3 regions of the Mesorhizobium sp. B4-1-4 genome follow, and region 3 is predicted to be linked to each of the others. Evidence: predicted binding sites of a transcription regulator. Region 3 holds the regulator's gene; each other region holds the start of a gene.
What was found. Region 3 encodes PhoB, which activates phosphate uptake and scavenging genes when phosphate is short. Its sites were predicted from a motif close to TGTCATNNANCTGTCAT; they were not measured.

Region 1: a site for PhoB is predicted at 3,433-3,449, ahead of ppk2 (polyphosphate kinase 2). Genes of this name have one in related genera too.
Region 2: a site for PhoB is predicted at 1,428-1,444, ahead of FJW03_RS04935 (LTA synthase family protein). Genes of this name have one in related genera too.

Annotation. Positions count from the first base shown of each region.
Region 1 covers NZ_CP083950.1:1,316,098-1,321,295, reverse strand. Annotated here, with positions in the region: gene hemB (porphobilinogen synthase) at 1-704, shown strand, start outside; gene FJW03_RS06220 (glyoxalase superfamily protein) at 973-1,515, shown strand; gene FJW03_RS06215 (dihydrofolate reductase family protein) at 1,680-2,324, shown strand; gene ppk2 (polyphosphate kinase 2) at 2,407-3,327, opposite strand; gene FJW03_RS06205 (glycosyl transferase family 90) at 3,498-4,469, opposite strand; gene FJW03_RS06200 (glycosyl transferase family 90) at 4,625-5,198, opposite strand, start outside.
Region 2 covers NZ_CP083950.1:1,072,052-1,077,249, forward strand. Annotated here, with positions in the region: gene FJW03_RS04935 (LTA synthase family protein) at 1-1,413, opposite strand, end outside; gene fabD (ACP S-malonyltransferase) at 1,668-2,615, shown strand; gene fabG (3-oxoacyl-[acyl-carrier-protein] reductase) at 2,673-3,410, shown strand; gene FJW03_RS04950 (acyl carrier protein) at 3,653-3,889, shown strand; gene fabF (beta-ketoacyl-ACP synthase II) at 3,924-5,186, shown strand; gene FJW03_RS04960 (hypothetical protein) at 5,174-5,198, opposite strand, start outside.
Region 3 covers NZ_CP083950.1:4,406,799-4,411,996, forward strand. Annotated here, with positions in the region: gene xylF (D-xylose ABC transporter substrate-binding protein) at 1-254, opposite strand, end outside; gene FJW03_RS21140 (ROK family protein) at 523-1,767, shown strand; gene phoB (phosphate regulon transcriptional regulator PhoB) at 1,780-2,469, opposite strand; gene phoU (phosphate signaling complex protein PhoU) at 2,585-3,292, opposite strand; gene pstB (phosphate ABC transporter ATP-binding protein PstB) at 3,318-4,121, opposite strand; gene pstA (phosphate ABC transporter permease PstA) at 4,118-4,969, opposite strand; gene pstC (phosphate ABC transporter permease subunit PstC) at 4,973-5,198, opposite strand, start outside.

The DNA of each region.
Region 1 (5,198 bases), 3.1 Mb from region 3:
TCCTCGATCCGGAAAACATCATCAACCGCGCCACCCGCGCCATAAAGAGCGCAGTGCCCGAGATCGGCATCATCACCGACGCCGCGCTCGATCCGTTCACCAGCCACGGCCATGACGGCATCCTGCGCGACGGCATCATCGTCAACGACGAAACGGTGGAACAGGTCGCGGCGGCGGCCGTCATCCAGGCGGCGGCGGGCGCCGATATCATCGCGCCATCCGACATGATGGATGGCCGCATCGGTGCCATCCGCGACGCGCTAGACGCCAACGGCTTTCAGGACGTGGCGATCATGTCCTACGCGACCAAGTTCGCGTCGGCCTTCTATGGCCCTTATCGCGAGGCGGTCGGCACCGCCGGCCTGCTCAAGGGCGACAAGAAGACCTACTATATCGACCACGCCAATTCGGACGAGGCGGTACGCGAGGCCGAGCAGGACCTCGCCGAGGGCGCCGACATGCTGATGGTCAAGCCCGGCCTGCCCTATCTCGACATCATCCGCCGGCTGAAGGACGAATTCCAGATGCCGACCTTCGCCTACCAGGTCTCGGGCGAATATTCGATGATCAAGGCAGCGGGCGCCAATGGCTGGATCGATGGCGAGAAGGCGATGCTGGAATCGCTGCTTGCCTTCAAGCGTGCAGGCTGCGACGGCATCCTGACCTATTTCGCGCCCGAAGTGGCCGTGATGCTGAAGGGGTAACTTCGGCCCTCAGCCACCGCACCGCGACCCTTCCAGGTCTTGCATGACACGCTTCGGAGCCGGCTGTCATCTCGGCGACTTCCCGCTGACAAGGTGGGCTGGTTGCGGCTATGATGCCGCATGGCCGGAGGCGGCCGGCAGCCCGCACCTCGCCAAGAGGCATGGCGAACGCCTGCAGAGGATGCTTCCTGACCCGTTTCACCGTCGGGCGAAGGGGTCGGCAATGCGGGCACTGACGAAGACTTCGCCGTGACCCGAGGAAACGGACATGCTTGCCTATCGCGATGCCAAGACGATGGCGAAAGCCATGCGGGACGCGCTTGCCGACCACGACCTGACGATCAGCCACAGCGAGGCCCTGGAAATCGTCGCGCGCCAGTTCGGACTGGCGAACTGGAATATCCTCTCGGCAAAGATCGAAGTGCCGCTCGCGCGGCAGGAGACGATCATCTTCGAACGGACGGCGCCAATCGTGCGCATCTTCGACGTCGCGAAGGCGCACGAATTCTACCTCGGCTTCCTCGGTTTCACCGTGGACTGGGAACACCGCCACGGCGACCACTTCCCGCTGTACACGCAGGTCTCGCGCGGCAATCTCGTCCTGCACCTGTCCGAACACGCCGGCGACGCGACGCCAGGCGGCAACATGGTTGTCTACATGAAGAGCATCCGCGACTTCCATGAGGAGCTTGCGGGTAAAGACTACCGCTATATGAAACCCGGCTTGGAAGATGAGGACGGGCGGCTGACGGTGGAGGTCATCGACCCGTTCAACAACCACATCCGCTTCATGGAGCTCGTCAGCGAATGAGTTGGTGTGGCAACCGTCGGCGGCGGCTTGCATCAATCGTCACGGACATCGCTTGACCGCGGGTCCGGACACGCATTATTCGCATCTCGATACCACTTGCAATTTGCAATCGGTTTGCTACAAAAAACTGCTTGCATAACACAACTGACTATCGAGGAGATTTCATGTCCAAGCTGCGTGTCAATGCATTCTCCCTATCGCTCGACGGCTTTGGGGCCGGTCCCAGCCAGGATTTGGAGAATCCGCTCGGTGTCGGCGGAAAATCGCTGCACAAATGGGCGTTCACCACCCGGACCTTCCGCAAGATGTTCGGCGAGGAAGGCGGCGCCACCGGCGTCGACGAGGATTTCGCCGCGCGCAGCTTCGAAAATGTCGGCGCCTGGATCCTGGGCCGCAACATGTTCGGACCCATCCGCGGCCCCTGGAAGGACGAGAGCTGGAAGGGCTGGTGGGGCGACAACCCGCCCTATCACGTGCCGGTCTTCGTGCTGACCCACCATGCGCGTGAGCCCGTCGTCATGGAAGGCGGCACGACCTTTTACTTCGTCACCGAGGGTATCCATTCGGCGCTTGAGCAAGCGAAGGCTGCGGCTGATGGAAAGGATGTGCGAGTCGGTGGCGGCGTCGCGACAATCAGGCAATATCTGGAGCAGAAACTTATCGACGAGATGCATCTGGCGATCTCGCCCGTGCTGATCGGCGCAGGCGAAAACCTTCTGGCCGGCCTCGACATGCCGAAACTCGGCTATCAATGCAGCGAACAGGTCGCTTCGCCGCACGCCATGCATGTGGTCATCAAACGGGCATAGCCGCAACTCCGGTCATTGGCGAAACCCGCAGGTGCAAGCCTCTTTCTCTCCGTCACTATGCGGGGAGAGACGGAAATGCGCCTCAATATTTCTCCGGCACATAAAGTTCTCGCGGCAGAACCTGGCGCTCGTATTCCGGGTTGAACACGCGCTCGGGCAGTGTGATCTCCTCGTGCGGCACATCTTCATACGGCATCTGCTTCAAAAGATGATCGATGCAGTTGAGCCGCGCGCGCTTCTTGTCGTTGCCCTCGACGATGAACCAGGGCGCTTCGGGAATGTTGGTGCGGGCGAAGGTTTCTTCCTTGGCCTTGGTGTATTGCTCCCAGCGCACACGCGACTGGAGATCCATGGGCGACAGCTTCCACTGCTTCATCGGATCGTGGATGCGCATCAGGAAGCGCATCTGCTGTTCCTCATCGGTGATCGAGAACCAGTATTTGACCACGGTGATGCCCGAGCGCACCAGCATGCGCTCGAACTCCGGCACGTCATGGAAGAACTCCTCGACCTGCTCGTGCGAAGCAAAGCCCATCACCCGTTCGACGCCGGACCGGTTGTACCAGGAGCGGTCGAACAGCACGATCTCGCCGCCCGCCGGCAGATGCGGGACATAACGCTGGAAATACCATTGCGACTTCTCGCGCTCGGTCGGCGCCGGCAATGCCACGACGCGGCAGATGCGCGGATTGAGCCGCTGGGTGATGCGCTTGATGACGCCACCCTTGCCAGCGGAGTCACGGCCCTCGAAAATCACCACCAGCTTCTTCTTGTGATAGGCGACCCAGGACTGGAGTTTGATCAATTCGGACTGCAGGGTGATCAGGTCGCGAAAATACTGCATGCGATCGATCGAAGGCGGATGCGAATTCTTGTAGATCTTGGCGATCTCCATCGACAGCGCCGGCTCCGACATTTCGAGTTCATAATCTTCGTCGAGCGTATCGGCGAGCTCGGCTTCGAGCCAGTCCTTGGCGGGAGAATTCTGTTTTAGCTCGGTCATGTCAGCTGCTCCGCTTGCAAACCCTGTCGGTTCCGGACGGTGTTCCCATTGCTGGCCCAGCGGCCTTGATGGAAACACCTGAGCCGACTTCAATATAGGCCGGCAGTGACGGTTTTATTGCAACTCAGGCGTGATTGCAGCCACTGCGGCTGACCGAAGGCGCGTGACGCCTAACCTTCGATGAACCGCCAGAGTTCGGGGTCGGGTTCGATCTGACCGCTGAGCACGAAATATTTGTAGAGCACGAGCAGGGAGATCGCCTGCTCGTCTCGCTCATTGGAAAATTTGCGGCAATAGGCGTTGGCTGCGGCGATGATGCGCTCCGCCGCCGCCGGGTGCGCTTCGAAATAGCGCACCTTTTCGCCGAGATCGGCGAAATCCGGATCGAGTGGCACATAGTGGACATTGGCTTCGAGTTGGCTCTCCGCGAACCATGTCTCGTAGGTCGGCGGCGGCATCAGGCAGAGCGAGTTCGAATTCATGATCCATTTGAGGTTGGTCGCCACGTCATTGCCCTCGAGCGAGACGATATAGCGGTAGCGCAGATGCTGGCTGATGCTGAGAAAGGGCTTGCTGTATTCGGCCGGAGCACTTCGCTTGTGCGAACCCACGTCGCAGAAAGGCAGGTCGCGCGCTGCGTCCAGAAACCGTGTCCTGATCGGATTGTTGAGATCGCCGCGCCAGATCACGACCGGCAGCTTGTCGGCAAAGGCGACCGCGTCGTCCGGCATGTAAAAGTGGCGGAACTTGTTGAACTTCAGGATGACCGCGTTGCTGTTGTCGGCGCGGATCGGCCGATCCTTGACGAGTGTCGGCACCTTCGGCACATGCCTGACGTCGCCAAACTCCAGGTCGAGGAGCAATGCCCGATCGAAATAACGGGCGAACTCCTTCAGGTCGTAATAGTACATGCTCGGCTCAAACGGCATCTTGTCGATGCGCACCGCATCCGGGCTTGGCATAAAGGTGCCCTGCAACTTATTGTAGTCATTCAACCGCCGGTGCACGGCCTCATCCGAGAGCCTGGCCTGCTCCAGGCGGGCCGCCAGCCGTCGTCGGAAGAGGACCTGGGGGGCGATATCGCGCATGACGTTTCGCGCATAGTAGAAAACCTTCTGCGTCGTTCGTTTTATGGTGGCCATCGTACCACGTTGATATCAGGACAAACGCGACCAAGACACCCGGCAGCCCGAGATAGTTCCCGCGCCATGCTCACACGCCATTGTGCCAGGCATTTCGCAACCCGGTGTCATCCAAACGCGAGACCAATGGCGCCGACGCCAAATGTCGCCGGCGACTAGCCCGTTATGTAACGCCAGACCTCGGCATCGGGCTTGATCTGGCCGCTGAGCACGAAATATTTGTAGAGCACCAGCAGCGAGATCGCCTGCTCCGTCTGTTCGTTGTCGAATATCCGGCAATAGGCGTTCGCGGCCGCGATGATGCGCTCGGCCTTCGCCGGGTGCCGTTCGAAATAGGCCACATGTTCGGCCAGGTTCGAGAAATCCGCTTCAAGCGGTACATAATGGACATTGGGCTCGAGCAGCCGCTCCGCGAACCACGTCTCATAGGTCGGCGGCGGCATCAGGCAGAGCGACCTCGAGTTCATGATCCATTTGAGATTGGTCGCCACGTCATTGCCTTCGAGCGAGACGATGTAGCGATAGCGCTGCTGCTGGCTGATGCTGAGAAAGGGCTTGGCGTATTCGGCCGGAGCGTTCGGCTTGTGCGAGCCGGCATCGCAGAACGACAGCGCGCACACAGCTTTCAGAAATCTTGTCCTGATCGGATTGTTGAGATCGCCGCGCCAGACCACCGCAGGCAGCTTGTCGGTAAACGAAATGGCGTCGGCCGGCATCTGGAAGTGACGA
Region 2 (5,198 bases), 2.9 Mb from region 3:
CGCATAGCTCAGCAGCGAATCGCGCGCCCACTGGCTGATCGGCGCCTGTACCGAGTGGGTCGGGTTGTTATAGCGGTTCGGCTCATAGGGGCCGTGGTTCTGCAGGCTGACGGCGAAGAAGAACACCGGATCGTCGCTGGCGTCGGCTTCGCGGATGATCTCATCCGTCATTGCCGCATCCGATGCCAGCGGTCCGCGCTTTTCCATGGGCGGCAACGTCTCTTCCGACTTGAAATCGTTGAAACCGAAATCGGCATACACCGCGCCACGGTTCCAGAACCAGTTGGTGCCTGGATGGATGGCACGCGCCCTGTAGCCTTCACTCTTCAGGAAGGTCGCCATCGAAGGCGTCGGCGTGCGCACATATTGCTGGTAGGGGATACTGCCGGCCGGCAGGAAAGCATTGGAAAAGCCGGTCAGCGCCTCGAATTCGATGTTGGCGGTCATGCCGCCGAATTCAGGCGAGAACATCGAACCCGAACGCAATCCCCGCACTGTGGGAGTGGGATCCGGCGTGATGGCGACGCCAGGCAGCTTGGTTGGGTCCCAGAAGGATTCGCTCATGACGACGATGATGTCGGGCTTGTCATCGGGCACCGATGCTGTCGTCCGCGGCCGGTCGATCGCCGCGATTGCCTTGTCGGAATAGCCTGAGGGGGCCGAGACATGGGCCATCGGCACGTTAAGCGCGAAGGCGAGCGCAAAGCCGTTGGAGGCATAGTTTTCCTTCTGGTCCCACATGATCGGGATGATCTGCAGCCGGTCCCGGGTCCACGAGAAGGTGGCGTAGTCCATGATCGAGACGAAGAAGGCGAGCAGAGGCACTGCCAGCGTCAGCCGCGCAAGGCGGCCTTTGCGGCTGAGGGCCGGAACCTTGCGGTGCCACAGCCGCCAACCGTGGACGAGCAGCGACAGTCCGACGACGATGCCCACGACCATGGCCAGCGCGGTCATCGGCCGTTCGCGCACCAGGAGCGGCAGCAGGGCGAAAATCTGGCGAGCGTAGAGGAAATCTGTCGGATAGAGCGGATCGCCAAGATAGTGCGATTTCTGATGACCCACAAAGGCCAGCCCCAGGGTCAACGGTGCGACAATCATCAGGCTCTGGTGACTGCGGCCGAGCAAGGCGTCGAGGCCGATCAGGATCAGGGCGAACACGACGATGGTCGTCCAGCCCGGCTTGAGCGGTTGAAGAAAGAAGGAAACAGTGCCGGCAACATCGCCACGCACGATCAGCTCGATGGCGAACACCAGGACGGCGGAGATCAGCAGGCTGACCAATCCGTAACGGACGACCGGCCATCTCCGGCCCGGCAAATAACCGGTGGACGGATCGTCTTCCAGGAACTGCGGCGCGGCCTCGCCGGCGCGTTTCGAATTCTTGGCCACCTTAGCTTCCCCACCCAGCGACAAACGCGTCACTCGACTGTCATGAAACTGTCACGCCAAGCTAGCGCCTGTATCGGAAATAAGAAGAGCCAGCAAACGAATCGTGAGCAGTTTTCATCAGGAGTGATCGCGAAAAGCCCTTTTGGAACAGGCACTCGGCAGAAGGTTCCGACCTGAGGCTTGTTTGAAGCGGGCTTGACTTGACCGGCTGCCTTGCGTCACAGGCAAGGAAAATACGTGTTATCAGGCAAGCAGAACAAGTCTTCGGGAGCCCTCGCATGGCCGTTGCATTCACCTTTCCGGGACAAGGCAGCCAGGCTGTCGGCATGGGCAAGGATATCGCTGATGCCTTTCCCGAGGCGCGCAGGATATTCCAGGAGGTCGATGACGCGCTTGGCGAAAACCTGTCGAAGCTGATCTGGGAAGGTCCGGAGGAGACCTTGACGCTGACGGCCAACGCGCAGCCGGCTTTGATGGCGGTATCGCTGGCTGCGATCAGGGCACTGGAATCGCGCGGTTTCTCGTTGAAAGACAAGGTCGCCTATGTCGCCGGCCATTCGCTGGGCGAATATTCGGCGCTTGCCGCCGCCGGCTTCGTTTCCGTCGCCGATGCCGCCCGGCTGCTGCGTATCCGCGGCAATGCCATGCAGGCGGCAGTTCCAGCCGGCGAGGGCGCCATGGCGGCGATCATTGGGCTGGAGCAGGCCGATGTCGAAGCCGCCTGCACCGAGGCCGCGCAAGGGTCCGGCAAGGTCTGCCAGATCGCCAATGACAATGGCGGCGGCCAGTTGGTGATTTCCGGTGCCAAGGCGGCGGTCGAACTGGCGGCGAAACTTTGCACCGAAAAGGGAGCCAAGCGGGCGCTGATGCTGCAGGTCTCGGCTCCCTTCCATTCGGCGCTGATGGCGCCGGCGGCAGAGATCATGCGAGACGCGCTGGCCGGAGTGACGAAGAATGCACCTTTGGTTCCTGTCGTCTCCAATGTGTCGGTGACACCGTCGAGCGATCCGGACGAGATCGCGCGGCGCCTGGTCGAGCAGGTGACCGGTCGCGTTCGCTGGCGCGAGACGGTGGATTGGCTTGGCGCCAACGGTGTCGCCACGCTCTACGAAATTGGTGCCGGCAAGGTGCTTTCGGGCCTGGCGCGGCGTATCAACCGCGACATCGCCACCGCATCGGTCGGTTCGGCGGCTGAAGTCGAGGCAGCATTGGCCGCGCTTGCATAAAGCGCCATTTGATCCCATCCCTATAGAGGCTGTGCTCTTCTCAACCTGGAGACAAAAATGTTCGAATTGACCGGCCGCAAGGCGCTCGTCACCGGTGCTTCGGGGGGGATCGGCGAGGCGATCGCCAGGGTGCTTCACGCACAAGGCGCCATCGTCGGCCTGCACGGCACGCGCGTCGAGAGGCTGGAGGCGCTGGCCGCCGAACTCGGTGACCGGGTCAAGCTGTTTCCGGCCAACCTGTCCAACCGCGACGAGGTCAAGGCGCTTGGCCAGAAAGCGGAAGCCGATCTCGAAGGCGTCGATATCCTGGTCAACAATGCCGGCATCACCAAGGATGGGCTGTTCGTGCGCATGTCGGACGCCGACTGGGACACGGTGCTCGAAGTCAACCTGACGGCCGTGTTCAGGCTTACCCGCGAACTCACCCACCCGATGATGCGCCGCCGCCACGGCCGCATCATCAACATCACTTCTGTCGTCGGCGTCACCGGCAATCCCGGTCAGACCAATTACTGTGCCTCCAAGGCCGGCATGATCGGCTTCTCCAAATCGCTGGCGCAGGAGATCGCCACCCGCAACATCACCGTCAACTGCGTCGCTCCGGGCTTCATCGAATCGGCGATGACCGACAAGCTCAACGACAAGCAGAAGGAAGCGATCATGGCGGCGATCCCGACGCGCCGTATGGGCACCAGCGCCGAAGTGGCCTCCGCTGTGGTCTATCTCGCTTCCAACGAAGCCGCTTACGTCACCGGCCAGACCATTCACGTGAATGGCGGCATGGCGATGATCTGACGAATGCCATCCAGAAGCGCGCAGCGGTTTTGGGGCAATGACAGGCAAGGCCAGCACGCTGTGAAAACAGACCATTTCGGCTTGGACCTTGCCCATTTTTCGTGTAATGCGGCCCGCAACCCGGCGGTTCGGGCAAAAACCGGTCCGTAGCCGTTGCGTTTCCGGCAGGACCATCTTTCAACTTGATTAGCGGCATTCTGCCCGCTAACGAAGACAGACAAACAAAAGACGAGGATGCCCAAATGAGTGACACCGCAGAGCGCGTCAAGAAGATCGTCATCGAGCACCTTGGCGTCGATGCCGACAAAGTGACGGAGCAGGCGAGCTTCATCGATGATCTGGGCGCTGACAGCCTCGACACGGTTGAACTCGTCATGGCGTTCGAAGAAGAATTCGGCGTCGAGATTCCCGACGACGCAGCCGAGACCATTCTGACCGTTGGCGACGCTGTCAAGTATATCGACAAGGCTTCGGCCTGACGCATTCTGCAGTCATCACCGGGGAGGACCTGCGATGAGGCGTGTCGTCGTCACGGGCCTTGGATTGTTGTCGCCTTTTGGCATGGGCTTCGAGCACAGCTGGAAGGAACTTCTGACCGGCCGCAGCGCCGCCAGGCGCATCACCGAGTTCGAGGTGGAAGATCTTGCCTGCAAGATCGCTCACGTCATTCCGCGTGGTGACGGCAGCAATGCCACCTTCAATCCCGAGGCCGTGCTCGAGCCGAAGGAACTGCGCAAGATCGGCGACTTCATCCTGTACGGGATTGCCGCCGCCGACGAGGCGCTGAAGGATTCCGGCTGGCAACCGAAAACCCATGCCGAACAGTGCGCCACCGGCGTCCTGATCGGCTCGGGCATCGGCGGCATCGAGGGTATCGCCGAGAATGCGATAATCCTGAAGGAGCGCGGTCCGCGCCGCATCAGCCCGTTCTTCATCCCGGGTCAGATCATCAATCTCGTCTCCGGCCAGGTTTCGATCCGGCACGGGCTGAAGGGCCCGAACCATTCCGTCGTCACGGCCTGTTCGACCGGCGCGCACGCCATTGGCGATGCGGCCCGGCTGATCATGTGGGGCGATGCCGACATCATGGTCGCGGGCGGCGCCGAAGCGCCGGTGACGCGGCTGTCGATCGCCGGCTTCGCCGCATGCCGGGCACTGTCGACCGAGCGCAATGATGCCCCGCAGACGGCGTCGCGCCCGTACGATCGTGACCGCGACGGCTTCGTCATGGGCGAGGGTGCCGGTGTTGTCGTGCTGGAAGATCTCGAGCACGCCAAGGCCCGCGGCGCCAAGATTTACGCTGAGGTGACCGGCTACGGTCTCACTGGCGATGCCTATCATATCACCGCACCGGCCGAGGACGGCGACGGCGCTTTCCGTTGCATGGCCGCGGCGTTGAACAGGGCCAAGCTTACGCCCGCCGATGTCGACTACATCAACGCGCATGGCACTTCGACCATGGCCGACACGATCGAACTCGGCGCTGTCGAGCGGCTGGCCGGTAATGCCGCCTCAAAGATTTCGATGTCGTCGACCAAGTCGTCGATCGGCCATCTCCTGGGGGCGGCGGGTGCCGCTGAGGCGATATTTTCGATCCTCGCTATCAGGGACAATATCGCGCCGGCGACCATCAATCTCGACAACCCTGAGCGCGAAACGGCGATCGACCTGGTGCCCAACAAGCCTCGCTCCCGCCAGATCGACGTAGCATTGTCCAACTCCTTCGGCTTCGGCGGCACAAACGCTTCGCTCGTGTTCCAGCGCTACAATGGCTGATCGTCCGGCTGC
Region 3 (5,198 bases):
GAATTGGCGCCCTGCGAGATCAGACTCTCGACATCGGTGAGCTGCTTGCCCGGATTGGACTGCGCGTCGGCGGAGATGTACTTGTCGCCTGCGGCCTCGATTGCCTTCTTCATGGCGGCCTCGTCGGTCTTCCAGCGCTCTTCCTGGAAGTTGGACCAAGAAACGCCGATGACCTTGCCCTTCGCCTGCGCGACCGACGCGAGCGTCAGTGACATGGCGACACCCGCCAGGATGGCGACTGCGAATCTCTTCATGATATCCTCCCTGCGCCGCGTATGGCGCGACCAAACTGACCCGAAGGCCGGCACAAAGGCTCTATTTTTTCGAGCCTCAAAAAAAATAGTGATGCATCGCCGGAAGGCTGTCAACAATGATTCTGATGGATTTTGAGGGCCGAGAACTTTTTTCGAGCCCCGCAATAAATAAATGACATCGCCGGCCGCTTCTGCCAGTATTTGATCTGTTGCCGCAGTGTTCGAGGGGCACGACGAGCCGCGGCGACCGGGAGGATATTGGAAAGGCATGTCGGTCGGAATCCGCCACGACGATCTGCGCCGGCGCAACCGCGCAATGGTGATTGCGGCCGTGCGCCGGGCCGGCCAGCCCTCGCGCACCGAAATCGCCGCGACCACCGGCCTCAGCCACTCCACCATATCGGCGATTTCCTCCGATCTGATCGGCGAAGGTATCCTGGCCGAAGGCAAGCCGAGCGAGGCCGGCGCGCTCAAACGCGGCAGGCCGCAGGTCGGGCTTGGCCTCAATCCGGAAGCCGCAACGGTGATGACCGTGGTGCTGTCGCTGAATTTCCTGTCCGTCGCCGTCATCGACTATGCCGGCCAGGTCATATCAGAGGAACAGCGCCGGCTGGACACGCTGACCATGTCGCGCGATGCACTGATCGGCGAATGCGTCGCCATCGTGCGGCGGCGCCTGGAGGATCCCGACCTCGACGTGCGCAGCGTCGCCCGCATCGCGCTGGCGATCCAGGGCATCACCGACACCGATGCCCGGGCAATGCTGTGGTCGCCCATCACGCCGCAGACCGACATCGCCTTCGCCGACATACTCGAAGCCGAGTTCGGCATCCCCGCCACCGTGGAGAATGACTGCAACATGATGGCGGTGGCGCTGCGCTGGCGCGATCCGGAGCGTTACCGCGACGACTTCATCGCCATTCTCCTTTCGCACGGTATCGGCATGGGCCTGGTGCTGAAGGGCGAGCTCTTCACCGGCACCCATTCCTCGGGCGGCGAATTCGGCCACATGATCCATCGGCCAGGCGGCGCGCTCTGCCGCTGCGGGCGGCGCGGCTGCGTCGAAGCCTATGCCGGCAATTACGCCATCTGGCGCAACGCCAGGCAGCTCAGCGAGGACACCGAGCCGGTCGCCGATGTCAGCGACGCGCAGATGCGGGCGCTGGCGGCGACGGCGCGGCAAACGGACGGGCCCGAGCGCGAGGCCTACCGCAGGGCCGGCGAGGCGCTGGGCTACGGCCTCGGCAGCCTGTTCGCGCTGATCGATCCCGCCCCCGTCGCCATGGTCGGCGTCAGCGCCGCCGCCTTCGACCTGATCGAGCCGGCATTGCGCGAGGCCATCGCCCAGACCGCCGGCGGCCAGCACTCGAAATCGATTTCCTTCGACACCGAGCCCAACGAGTTGCCGCTGATCCGCGAGGGCTGCGCCATGCGGGCGCTGACCTTCGTCGACCAGGAGATTTTCGCGCCGGGCATGCAGGCGAAAGCCGGCTCCGGGAAGAACGTGGCCTGAATAAAGTCGCGCTCAATCCTCGCGGATTGCATACCCCGCACCACGAATGGTGCGGATGACGTCGGGCATGCGGCCGTTATTGACCGCCTTGCGCAACCGGCCGACATGCACGTCCACCGTGCGCTCGTCGATATAGATCGTCTCCCCCCAGACATTGTCGAGCAGCTGGCTGCGCGAGAACACCCGGCCGGGATGACGCATCATGAATTCGAGCAGGCGGAATTCGGTCGGCCCGAGCCGGATCTCGCTCTTCTTGCGGTAGACGCGATGTGATTCGCGGTCGAGCACGATGTCGCCCACCTTGAGCACGCTGGACAGCACTTCCGGCTTGGCGCGGCGCAGCAGCGCCTTGACCCTGGCCATGAATTCCGGTGTCGAGAACGGCTTGACCAGATAATCGTCGGCGCCGGTCGAAAGGCCGCGCACGCGGTCGCTTTCCTCGCCGCGCGCCGTCAGCATGATGATCGGCAGCCGCTCGGTCTCGGGCCGCATCCTTAGCCGGCGACAGAGTTCGATGCCGGACACAGCCGGCACCATCCAGTCGAGCACCAGGAGGTCGGGGACGTTCTCCTGCAGGCGAATCTCCGCCTCGTCGCCGCGCGGGACCACCTCGACCTGGTAGCCTTCCGATTCCAGATTGTAGCGGAGGAGCACGCCGAGTGGCTCCTCATCCTCCACCACCATGATGCGTGGCGCGATCATCGACTGGTCACCTCTAAGGCAATTCCAGGAAAAGTGTGAAGCGGTTTTCCGTCCGGAATTGCATGGAAACAAGAGAGAGAGCGGTTTTCCGTAAAACGGTGAACCGCTCTGACGATCAAGCCGCCGGCGCCGACATCGCCGTTTCGTCCTGCTTCGGACGATTCGCGGGCAACTGCGTACCGGTCAGCACATAGTAGGCATTCTCGGCGATGTTGGTCACATGGTCGCCGATGCGCTCGAGATTCTTGGCGCAGAACAACAGATGCGTGCAAGCCGTGATGTTGCGCGGATCCTCCATCATGTAGGTGAGAAGTTCGCGGAACACGGAGGTGTATTTGACGTCGATACGTTCGTCATCGGCGCGCAGCTTGGCGAGGGCTTCGGCATCGTGCGCCGCATACTCCTCGATCACGCCCTGCACCTGGATCAGCACCAGCTGCGCCATGGCGTCGATGGAATGCGACAGGTCGCGCGGCGTGGTGGACAGGCCGACCGTACCGACGCGCTTGGCGATGTTCTTGGCAAGGTCGCCAATGCGTTCGAGGTCGCCGGCCATGCGGATCGACCCGACGACATGCCGCAGATCGTCGGCCATCGGCTGGCGCTTGGCGATCAGCGTGATGGCGCGGTCGTCGAGTTCGCGCTGGCGCGCGTCCATGATGACGTCGTCGGAGACAACGCGCTGTGCCAGCGCGTTGTCGGAGTTCAGCAGCGCCTTGGTGGCGCCGCCGACCATCGAGCTGGCGAGATCGCCCATGTCGCTGATCAGCCTGCTGATCTGTCCGAGATCCTCGTCGAAAGAAGCGACTGTGTGTTCGGCCATGATCCTGGTCCTCGTATGCGTGAGATCAGCCGAAGCGGCCGGTGATATAGTCCTGCGTGCGCTTCTCGCGGGGCGATGTGAAGATCTTCTCCGTACGATCGAACTCGACCAGCTCGCCCAGATACATGAAAGCCGTCTGGCGCGACACGCGCGCCGCCTGCTGCATGTTGTGGGTGACGATGACGATCGTGTAGTCGGCTTGCAGCTCGTCGATCAATTCCTCGATCTTGGCGGTCGACAGCGGGTCGAGCGCCGATGCCGGCTCGTCGAGCAGGATGACCTCCGGCTTCACCGCCACGGTGCGGGCGATGCAAAGACGCTGCTGCTGGCCGCCCGAAAGGCTGAGGCCGCTGGCGTTGAGCTTGTCCTTGACCTCGGTCCACAGAGCCGCGCGCTTCAGCGCCTGCTCGACACGGCCGTCCATCTCGGCCTTGCTGATCTTCTCATAGAGCCTGACGCCGAACGCGATGTTTTCATAGATCGACATCGGAAACGGCGTCGGCTTCTGGAACACCATGCCGATCTTGGTGCGCAGCAGGTTGAGGTCCTGCGAGCGGTCGAGAATGTTCCGGCCGTCAAGCAGCACCTGACCCTCGGCGCTCTGCCTCGGGTAGAGCTCGTAGATGCGGTTGAAGACGCGCAGCAGCGTCGACTTCCCGCAGCCCGAAGGGCCGATGAAGGCGGTGACACTGCGCTCGGGCAGCGACAGGCTGATGTCCTTCAGCGCCTTCGACTGGCCATAGTAGAAATTGAGGTTCTTGACCTCGATCTTGGCCTTTTCCACGGCAGCCTCGGCCACGTTCAAATCGGTGGACAACATCGGTTTCATCTGTCCTCTCTGCGTCCGGTAAGGCTGCGGGCGAAGATGCTCAGCCCGAGAACCGTTAGGGTGATTATAAGTGCGCCGGTCCACGCCAGCTGCTGCCATTCCTCGTAAGGGCTGAGAGCGAACTGGAAAATGGTGACAGGCAGGCTGGCCATCGGCGCGTTGAGATTGCTTGACCAGAACTGGTTGTTGAGCGCGGTGAAGAGCAGCGGCGCCGTCTCGCCGGAGATGCGGGCGATGGCCAGCAATATGCCGGTGACGATGCCGGAGAGTGCCGCACGATAGGCGACAGAGCGGATGACCACCCAGCGCGGTGCGCCGATCGCGGTGCCTGCCTCGCGCAAGGCGTTCGGCACCAGGTTGAGCATGTCCTCTGTGGTGCGCACCACGACCGGGATGACCAGGATGGCCAGCGCGACGGCGCCGGCGATGGCGGAGAAGTGCCCCATCGGCCGCACCAGCAATTCATAGACGAACAGGCCGATAACGATCGACGGCGCCGACAGCAGGATGTCGTTGATGAAACGCACCACCGTGGTCAGCTTCGAGAAGCGTCCGTATTCGGCCATGTAAGTACCGGCCAGCACACCGATCGGCGTGCCGACGATGACGCCGATGACGGTCATCACGACGCTGCCATAGATGGCGTTGAGCAGGCCGCCGGCATCGCCGGGCGGTGGCGTCATCTCGGTGAAGACCGCCAGCGAAACGCCGGACAGGCCCTTGTAGACCAGGGCGCCGAGGATCAGCGCCAGCCAGGCAAGGCCGATGCCGGCGGCGACGACGCAGAGCGCCATCATCACGCCGTTCCTTCTCTTGCGTCTGTTGTGGAGTGCCAGGGACGTCGACATTGGTCAGGCTCCCGTGCGGGCGTCGATGCGCATCAGCATATAGCGTGCGATGGCAAGGATAATGAAGGTGATGACGAAGAGGATCAGGCCGAGCGCCACCAGTGAAGAGGTGTAGAGTTGGCCGTCGGCTTCGGTGAATTCGTTGGCGATCGTCGCGGAGATCGTCGTCGCCGGCGCGAACAGCGAGGCGCTGATACGATGCGCGTTGCCGATGACGAAGGTCACCGCC